One region of the Tenacibaculum sp. DPLXC6 genome, then DNA from elsewhere that is predicted to be linked to it. Evidence: riboswitches for the same ligand, from Rfam matches in the RefSeq annotation. Region 1 holds a riboswitch; the other holds the start of a gene.

Region 1 (4,882 bases):
CTATACTGCAATGGCAAAAACGGTTGGTTTACCTGTAGCCATGGCTACCGTACGTATTTTAAATAATGATATTACAACTCCCGGTGTACAATTACCAATCAACAAAGAAGTATACGAGCCAATTTTAAAAGAGTTGGAAGATTACGGAATTAATTTTGTTGAAAAAGAAGTACCTTATTTAGGATATAATCCTGAAAGCATAAAAGGGTAAAACCTTTCTAAACTAACACAAAAGGCATCAATGTATTTGGTGCCTTTTTCTTTTAAAACTAAATAGAGTCTTTATAAAGTTAGTATTTTTACCTTTAAATACTACACTAGGATATGGCTGAAAGCATTTTAAAAAATCATATTAAAAGTTACACAAATCTTTCAGAAGAAGAATTAACTGAAGTACTTTCATTTTTTGACTGTCAGTCCTACAAGAAAAAAGAAGCTTTATTACCAACAAGTAACCGTTGTGATAAACTATTTTTTGTTGCTAAAGGTTGTTTACAATTATATTTTATTGATGATTTAGGCCACAAAAAAACTACACAATTTGCTTTGGAGAATTGGTGGCTAACTGATTTTTTAGCTTTTCAAAATCAAAAACGCTCTAACTTTACTATAGAGGCAGTTGAAAACTCTATAGTTTTATCAATCTCCTTTTCGAAATACAATGAATTATTAAGCAAATTCCCATTACTAGAAAAATATTTTAGAAGCATCTATGAAACAGCTTACGGAGCTGCTTTAATGCGCTTAAAATACATAAACAGCTACTCTAAGGAAGAAATGTTTTTTAGATTTAGAGAAGACTTCCCAGAGTTTGTACAACGAGTTCCTCAATATTCATTAGCCAGCTTTTTAGGGTTAACCCCTGAATACTTAAGTGAAATTAAAAGAAAGTAACATTTCTTAAGCTAGTTTATTTTTTACTGAAATCTTCTTAACTACCTTTGTACTTATATTAATTTAAGGGCATAATAGCATTATGAAAAATATGAAAAAAATCGTCGTTGTTGGCGGCGGTTTTGCTGGATTAGAACTTATAAAAGGATTAGGAAATTCAGAAAATTATCAGATTATTCTAGTAGATAGTAACAACTACAATTTCTTTCCTCCTTTAATCTACCAAGTATCCACAGGTTTTATGGAGCCATCTGCAATTAGCTATCCATTCAGAAAAATTTTAAGAAAATTTAAAAACGCCCGTTTTCGACTTGGCACCCTTGAAAAAGTTGTCCCAGAAGAAAACAAAATTGTGGTAAGTAATGGAGATATAGAGTATGATATCTTAGTAATGGCTACCGGTACAGAGACTAATTTTTTTGGAAATAAAAGCATTCAAAAGTATAGTTTACCTATGAAAACTATTAGTGATGCCTTATCTCTTAGAAATGTAATTTTAACTCGATTTGACCGTGCTACTAGAATCCACAATCCAGAGGAAAGAAAAAAGTGTTTAACTTTTGTAATTGCAGGAGCTGGACCTACTGGAGTTGAACTTTCAGGAATTTTGTCTGAAATAAAAACTTCTATCATCATAAAAGATTACCCCGAACTAGACAAAAATGACTTTGGAGAAATACATCTTATTGATGGCCAAAATTCTGTTTTAGCTCCAATGTCTAAAAAAGCACAAGAATACACTTCTAAAAAATTAAGTGAATTAGGTGTTAAGCTAACAATGAATACAATGGTTAATGACTTTGATGGCGAAACCGTGTATTTATCAAACGGAGAAGAAATACATACTAAAAACCTTATATGGGCAGCTGGTGTATCTGCAAAAACATTTGATGGCTTTTCAGAAGAAAGCTTTGGTCCTGGTAGAAGACTAAAAACAAATCAGTTTAACCTTGTACACTCATATGATAACATCTATGCTTTAGGTGACTGCGCCTTAATCTTAGGTGATAAAAACTATCCTAACGGACACCCACAATTAGCGCAACCAGCATTACAGCAGGCAAAGAACTTAGCTAAAAACCTTAAAAGGAAAGATGATAACTGGAAAACTTTCCAGTACAACGACAAAGGATCTTTAGCTATCATTGGACGAAATAAGGCTGTACTTGACTTCCCTGGTCAAAAACAATCCTTAAAAGGTTTTGTTGCTTGGCTAATTTGGATTTTTGTACATATCATGGGGCTTGTAAATTTTAAAAACAAAGTAAGAACTCTATACAACTGGTTAGGCTACTACATATACAAAGACCAATATTTTAGAATGATTATTAAACCTACTCAAAGAGATACTAAATAAAGTACGCATGAAAAATTTAAGTATTATCACACTACTAATTTTTACAATTATTACTGTTAGTTGTAATTCAGAAAAATCGAAAACAGATAACAAAGCTGAAAAAGTTGAACAAGTTCTATCTCCAAATGATACACTAACTAAGCACCTAAAACCATTTAATCCTGATCTACCAACTATTGGACTTTTAATGTTTAACGGAGTTTTACAAGGAGAAGTTATAGCAACGTCTGATGTTTTTGGTAAAGTAGACAAAAAAGGCAAACAACTTTTTAATGTAGTTACTATAGCTGAAACAGCTAAACCAATTACTACTGAAGAAGGAATGCATTTTGTTCCTGACTATACTTTTGATAATTGCCCTAAACTAGCAGCTTTATTTGTACCAAGTGCTTACGACATGTACGCACAAGTACACAACAATAAAGTTGTAGATTTTATAAAAACAAAAAATCAAGAGACCCAATACACTGTTAGTAATTGTGCTGGTGCTAATTTAATTGGTAAATCTGGCATAGCTGATGGTCATAAAATTGTAACATGGATTGGTGGTGGTGAGCAACTACAAAAAGATTACCCTAATTTAAAAGTTCAAAACGACAGTTTGGTAACTTTTATTAAAGATGGTAAATTTTTATCTTCAAACGGAAATTTAGCAAGTTATATTTCAGCTTTAGAACTACTCGAAATTATGACAAATACTGAACATAGAAAATTTATTGAAAGCTACTTATATCTGGATCAACTTAAAAACTGGGAAAAATAACAAAATTTAAAATCTTGTTAAAACTCAAGAAGCATCAGTATACTGATGCTTTTTTTATTACCAGTTCTAAAAAAATAATACATACATTTACCCCGATAAGTTCTTTACATACTTCATCAACCGGAAAGGTTTTACTTAGCTGTAGATTAATAGGGAATCGTGTGCAAATCACGAACTGTCGCGCAACTGTAAGTAACACACCAAAGGTTTTTATCCTAGAGTATCCACTGCCAAAAGCGGGAAGGATGATAAAAACTGTTATAAGTCAGGAGACCTGCCTATTCGGATATTGACAATGCTTTCGCGATTTGAAGCTTTTGGGTCATACCAATGATATATTTTAACGCACACTTTCTTCTATGAAATGCTGTGCTTTTTGGTATGTCATTATTTTTCCTCAAACATCACATCGTTTTTTAGCATTGCGAAGCATCTAAAAGAGCTTTTAAAATTAATGTTTAATTATAAAAGTTAAAAAGAAATGCAAACGCACATTCTTGGCTATCCGCGTATAGGTAGCAACAGAGAACTCAAAAAAGCCTGCGAGCAATATTGGTCGGGCAAAACTAGTTTACAGGAACTTCTTGAAACAGGAAAAAACATCTGTCAACAAAACTGGAAAACACAACAAGAAGCAGGAATAGACCTTATTCCTTGTAATGATTTTTCTTATTACGATCAAGTGTTAGATATGACACTTACTGTTGGCGCAATTCCTAAACGTTACAATGAAGTAGCTTTAAAAACTTCAAACCCGGAATTGGATCTTTATTTTGCCATGGCAAGAGGATATCAAAAAGATGATCTTGATATCACTGCTATGGAAATGACTAAATGGTTTGACACAAACTACCATTACATCGTTCCAGAGTTTTATAAAAATCAGGAATTTAAACTATTTTCTAACAAAATTATTAATGAGTTTGCTGGAGCCAAACAAGCAGGTGTTAATGCTAAACCTGTAATTATTGGTTTAGTTAGTTACCTCCTTTTAGGTAAAGAAAAAGAGGACGGTTTTGATAAATTAGATTTAGCCTCAAAACTACTTCCTGTATATATTGAAATTTTACAAGAGCTTCAAGTACAAGGTGCTGAATGGATTCAATTTGACGAACCTTTTTTAGCATTAGATTTAAACGAAAAAGCCAAAGAAACATATCAATTTGTCTATAATGAGATTAGGAAAAAGTTTCCTAATCTAAAGTTTATAGTCACTACCTACTTTGAAGGTTTAAAAGATAATCTCTCATTAGCTAATACACTTCCTATAGACGCTTTACACATCGATTTAGTTCGTTGTGAAGAACAATTAGATGATGTATTGAACACAATTACTGAAAACAAAACTTTATCATTAGGTATTGTAGATGGTAGAAATATTTGGAAAAATGATTTTGAAAAGTCCTTGCAACTCATTCAAAAAACTACAGATAAATTAGGTTCTGACAGAGTTTTTATAGCTCCTTCTTGTTCCTTATTACATTCTCCATGTGATTTAGATTTAGAGACATCTTTAGACAGCCAAATTAAACAATGGCTTGCTTTCGCTAAACAAAAACTCACAGAGGTAAGTTTGTTAAAAAAGTTATCTGAAAGTACGAATGATGAAACTGTTTTAACTGCTTTTGAAGAAAACAAAAAAGCTATAGCTAGTAGAAAGTCTTCTACATTAATTCACCACAATGATGTAAAACAGCGTGTTAATGCCGTTACTAAATTAGATTCTCAAAGAAAAAATGACTTTTCGGTTCGTAAAGAAGCACAAGAAAAAGTATTAAACTTACCTTTATTTCCTACCACAACTATTGGTTCATTCCCTCAAACCAAAGAGGTTAGAAGCTGGAGGGCTCAGTATAAAAAGGGAAATT
Region 2 (4,882 bases), 1.2 Mb from region 1:
GGTTAAAATCTTTTCTTTGGTCCATCCACCACCAAAACCATCGCAAACATCGGCAAATCCATCTTCATGAAAAGCTCCTGTAATCCAAATAGAACTAATCATGCTGATTACAATAGCAATATCCGTAGGAAAAATATAAGAAGAAGCGAAGTAGGCTAGTGCTGCAATGCTTCCAACTACAATTCCTACTAAAGAAAAATAACGACTGCTCTTATTGAGTATTTCAGGTGAGTGATTAACCCATTTAGGACACGGAATTCGTGTGAAAAACAATACAGCAGTTAAAAAATAATGAATTTGTCTTTTTATCATAACTAGGCTTCGCTAACATTGGCACTTTTAAAAGTCGCCATTTCGTTTAAAAAGTTTACACTCGATTGAATAATAGGAAATGCAACCGCACAACCTGTACCTTCACCTAAGCGTAAGCCTAAATTTAAAAGAGGTTCAGCATTTAAAAATTCTAACATTTTTTGATGACCTTGCTCACCTGAATTATGACAGAAAATACAATAGTCTAGAATATTAGAATCCATTGCATGAGCTGCTAATAGGGCAGCAGTCACAATAAAACCATCAATAAGTAAGGTCATTTTTAAAGAAGCGGCTTCTAACATAGCACCACACATCATTACAATTTCAAATCCGCCAAAAGCAGTTAAGGCTTCCGTAGGTGTTGAAATAGAATCGGCATGTAACTTATAAACCTCACGTAATGTGTCAATTTTTGTTTGTAGTCCTTTATCATCGATTCCAGTACCTCTACCAACACATTTTTCAATAGGTGTATTGGTAAAATAACTCATTAATAAAGCTCCAGATGAAGTATTGCTAATTCCCATTTCGCCAAAACCAATAATATTGGAACCTTCACTATATACTTTTCTTACCAATTTTCTCCCTTTTTCCAAAGCTTCTTGACAGTGTTCTAGCGTCATGGCTTTAGTAGTACTATAATCTTGAGTTCCTTTAGCTACTTTAGCATCGGTGAGTTGAGGATGTGCTTCAAAATCAGTATTTACACCAGCATCTACAATATTTAAAAGAATATTATTTTGTTTACAAAATACATTGATGGCAGCACCTCCTTGCAAAAAGTTAAATACCATCTGTTGCGTAACCTCTTGTGGGTATGGACTCACTTTTCCTGTAGTTGCAATTCCATGATCTCCAGCAAAAACCATAATAGTAGGTTTTGATAGTACAGGTGTAGTTGTATTTTGAATTAACCCAATTTGTAAAGCAATTTTTTCTAAACCTCCTAAAGCACCAACAGGTTTGGTTTTAAAGTTAATTTCTTCTTGAAGTTCGTTTTGTAGTTCTTTTGATAAGGGAGTTATAGTTGTTGTCATGTGTTATTTTAAAGTTAAAGGAAGTCCAGATACCATAAAAGTAGCTTTGTCAGCCAATTTTGCTATGTGTTGATTCGTCCAACCTTGTAGTTGTGTAAATTTTCTTCCAGATTCAGAATTAGCGTGTAATCCCATACCAATTTCATTAGAAATGATGATAATATTGGCGTCAATTTCAACCAATTTGTTTATTTCTTCTTTGGCGATTTCTAGTGCTTTTTCAATATCATATTTTGTGTCTACAAAGAAATTTGTTAGCCACAGTGTTACACAATCGATAACCACAGTTTGTTTTTCAGAAATTACTTTACTTAACCATTTTTCTTCTTCAATAGTGGTCCAACGTTCATCTCTATCAGAAATATGCCTGTCTACTCGTTGTTTAAAATCTTCGTCCCAAATACGAGAAGTTGCTAGGTAAATAGGGGTTTTAGATAAAGATTCTGCTAACTTTTGAGCATAGCTACTTTTACCTGAGCGTTCACCTCCTGAGATATAATATATCATGAAATCGCATTTTATTTTGACACAAAGATTGGAAAGATTTTTAATAAAAAACAAATTAAAATAGAGAACTGTTTATTTTTGCTGAACCAAAACTACGAATTATGACAGTATCTTCTTTTATGCCAGCAGTAACTCAGATGATTTATGATATGGGGTTACAAGATTATTTAAACGGAATTACTTTTGAGTGTCCTGAAGTGGCTTTAAAAGAAAAAGAAGTAGCTGTTAGATATAAGTTGGAAGGAAAAGTACTAACGAGTAAAGAAATAACAGCTATTTTTTCAAAAACAAAGGCGGAAGGAAAAACTTTGTATTATGTAGATGAACCTGTTTTAGAAAGTATAGCACCCGATATTGTTTTTACACAAGATGTGTGTGATGTTTGCCAAATAGATACGGAGTCTGTGGCAAAATCAGCTTATAAATTACCTAAGGTTCCCGAGTTAATTTCTATAACACCAAACTCTTTAGAAGACGTTTTTGATAATGCATTAACCATTGCAAAAGCAATGAAGCAAGAAGAAGTAGGAGAGGCGTATGTGAAGGGATTAAAAAAACGTATTTACGACATTGTAGATGTGCAACGTGAGCATAAAATACAGTCTAAAAGTGTAATGCTGTTAGAGTGGATTGATCCGTTGTTTAACTGCGGACATTGGATTCCCCATCAAATAGGATATGCTGGTGGAATCGATTTATTGTCACATCCATCAGGAGATAGCATCGTTATTTCTTGGGATAAAATTGTAAAGTATGATCCAGAGGTGTTAATTATTGCTCCTTGTGGATATGGAATCGATAGAACACTAGAAGACATGAAGTTTTTAGAAGAAAGAGAAGAATGGAAGTCTTTGAGAGCTGTAAAAAACAAACAAGTATACATTGCTGACTTCGCGATGTTTACACAATCTTCTGCGGGTACTTTAGTAGAAGGAGTGGAATGTTTGGCAAAAATGATTCATCCAGATTATTATACACTACCAGAGAACTTAAAAACAAAATTCGCAAAATATCATGATTTGATGGTTGCTAATTTATAAGAATACTATACATTTGCCGTGATTTTTGGTTTTTCTTTAATCGTCTATTAAAGAAAATTAAAAGGGAATTCGGTGCAAAACCGAAGCTGTTCCCGCAACTGTAAGCTATTAAGCTTGTAACAATTACTCAAACCACTGTTTTTTAATGGGAAGGTATGTTACAAGACGCAAGCCAGGAGACCTGCCAATTATTATAATTTAATTAAAACTTTCGGGATAAAAGTTTAATGTATAATGAAGGAAATAACAATAATATTTATACTGTTTTTTACGATTAATCTTTTTTCTCAAAAAGATACAATAGCTATTAACAAATTAAAAGAGGTAATAGTTAACGGGAAGAGAAATGTAGAAAAAAAACGCATTGCTACAAAAGAATTAAAGATTGGGATAAAAGAACAAACAAAAAACCCTATCAACTTAACGAACCTCTTACGATATAATAGCCCAATAGCATTTAGAGATTATGGTAATGGAGGGGTGAGTACTGCTCGTTTTAGAGGAACATCGGCTTCAAATACGTTGGTACTATGGAATGGAATTCCTATAAATGCTGTAGGAAGTGGACAAACAGACTTTAATGCACTTTCTGCGAGTATAAGTGATAATATTCTTGTGCAAAGTGGTGGAAATAGTACTGAATATGGTTCAGGAGCTATAGGAGGAACGGTACACTTAAAAGATGAAGTACTGTTTAAAGAGCATCAAAAACTTCAATTGTTTACTTCTTATGGAAGTTACAATACAACGTCTAATTTCTTTAAAAGTTCATCTGGAACAGATAAGTGGAATGTGAAATTAGCATCTACATTTAATTATTCCGATAATGATTATACATATATTGATGGACGTTATAAAGATAGCGAAGGTAACTTACTAACTAATGAAAATGGTAATTACAAAAACTACGGAGTTAATTTTGTCATAGGTTATAAGTTTAGTCCTGTAAACTTTTTATCGTTTTATTCGACTGCTTACTATGGAAACCGTTTGTTTTCTGATGGATTACCAAATCCGTCTGCTGGAAGTGAACGAAATGAAGATTTTAATCAAAGAAACTTACTACAGTGGAAATATGCGTTTTCTTCTCAGTTTAAACAAGAACTAAACTTAGCTTACTTAACTCAAGAATATCGATATTATAGTAATAAAGATGCTGAAAATTATAGTTTTGGAAAGTCTAAAACAACATTAGTTAATCATTCTTTAATCTATAAACTATCAAACATCTTATCTTTTAACTACAAAACGATGTTTGAAAATATTAATGGTGAAAATACAGATGTTAATACCAAAACAAGAAATTCAGTAGCCTTTGTAGGTAGTGTTAAATATCAGCCTATTGAAAAATTAGCAACAAAGATACAAGCAAGAAAAGAAATAAACTCTGATTTTGATGTACCTATATCTTTATTTGTAGGAGGAGAATATAGATTAACTAATCAATTAAACATTCTAGCCAATTTTTCAACAAATTATAGAGTTCCTACTTATAATGAAATGTATTGGCCTGTTGTAGGAAACTTAGGTTTAATACCTGAAAGCTCTAAGCAAGGAGAATTAGGAGCTTCTTTTAAAAATAAAAGCTTAAACATAACATCTACATTGTTTTATATCTATATAAATGATAAAATTTTGTGGTTACCAACAGGAGGTAGTAATTTATGGAGACCAAGAAACGTAAATGATGTAATAAATAAAGGCGTAGAAACTTTTGTAAGTTATAAGAAGGAAATAGGAGAACATACTATTGATTTTTCTTCCAACTATACGTTTACCTTGGCAGAAAATACAGAAACTAAAAAAACACTTCCTTATGCACCCGAGCATCTTTTAAACTTTAATGTAAATTATAATTATAAAAGGTTTAACTTTTTTATACAAAGTTTACATCAAAGTAAGGTATATACTAATGAAACAAACTTAGATTTTTATTCATTAGATCCAGTACATGTTCAAAATGCAGGAGTAGTCTTTAATTTA

What was found. Region 1 has a riboswitch for cobalamin ahead of metE (5-methyltetrahydropteroyltriglutamate--homocysteine S-methyltransferase). Riboswitches for the same ligand answer to the same signal wherever they lie in the genome.
Region 2: linked by a shared signal. The riboswitch ahead of VCM48_RS02820 (TonB-dependent receptor plug domain-containing protein) and the one ahead of metE (5-methyltetrahydropteroyltriglutamate--homocysteine S-methyltransferase) in region 1 are both predicted to bind cobalamin.

Annotation. Positions count from the first base shown of each region.
Region 1 is NZ_CP141806.1:2,850,984-2,855,865, reverse strand. Features, by position in the region: gene VCM48_RS13025 (saccharopine dehydrogenase family protein) at 1-211, shown strand, start outside; gene VCM48_RS13020 (Crp/Fnr family transcriptional regulator) at 325-894, shown strand; gene VCM48_RS13015 (NAD(P)/FAD-dependent oxidoreductase) at 977-2,251, shown strand; gene VCM48_RS13010 (DJ-1/PfpI family protein) at 2,259-3,014, shown strand; cobalamin riboswitch at 3,124-3,310, shown strand; gene metE (5-methyltetrahydropteroyltriglutamate--homocysteine S-methyltransferase) at 3,496-4,882, shown strand, end outside.
Region 2 is NZ_CP141806.1:628,384-633,265, reverse strand. Features, by position in the region: gene VCM48_RS02840 (adenosylcobinamide-GDP ribazoletransferase) at 1-312, opposite strand, end outside; gene cobT (nicotinate-nucleotide--dimethylbenzimidazole phosphoribosyltransferase) at 315-1,352, opposite strand; gene VCM48_RS02830 (bifunctional adenosylcobinamide kinase/adenosylcobinamide-phosphate guanylyltransferase) at 1,356-1,859, opposite strand; gene VCM48_RS02825 (ABC transporter substrate-binding protein) at 1,961-2,899, shown strand; cobalamin riboswitch at 2,909-3,102, shown strand; gene VCM48_RS02820 (TonB-dependent receptor plug domain-containing protein) at 3,134-4,882, shown strand, end outside.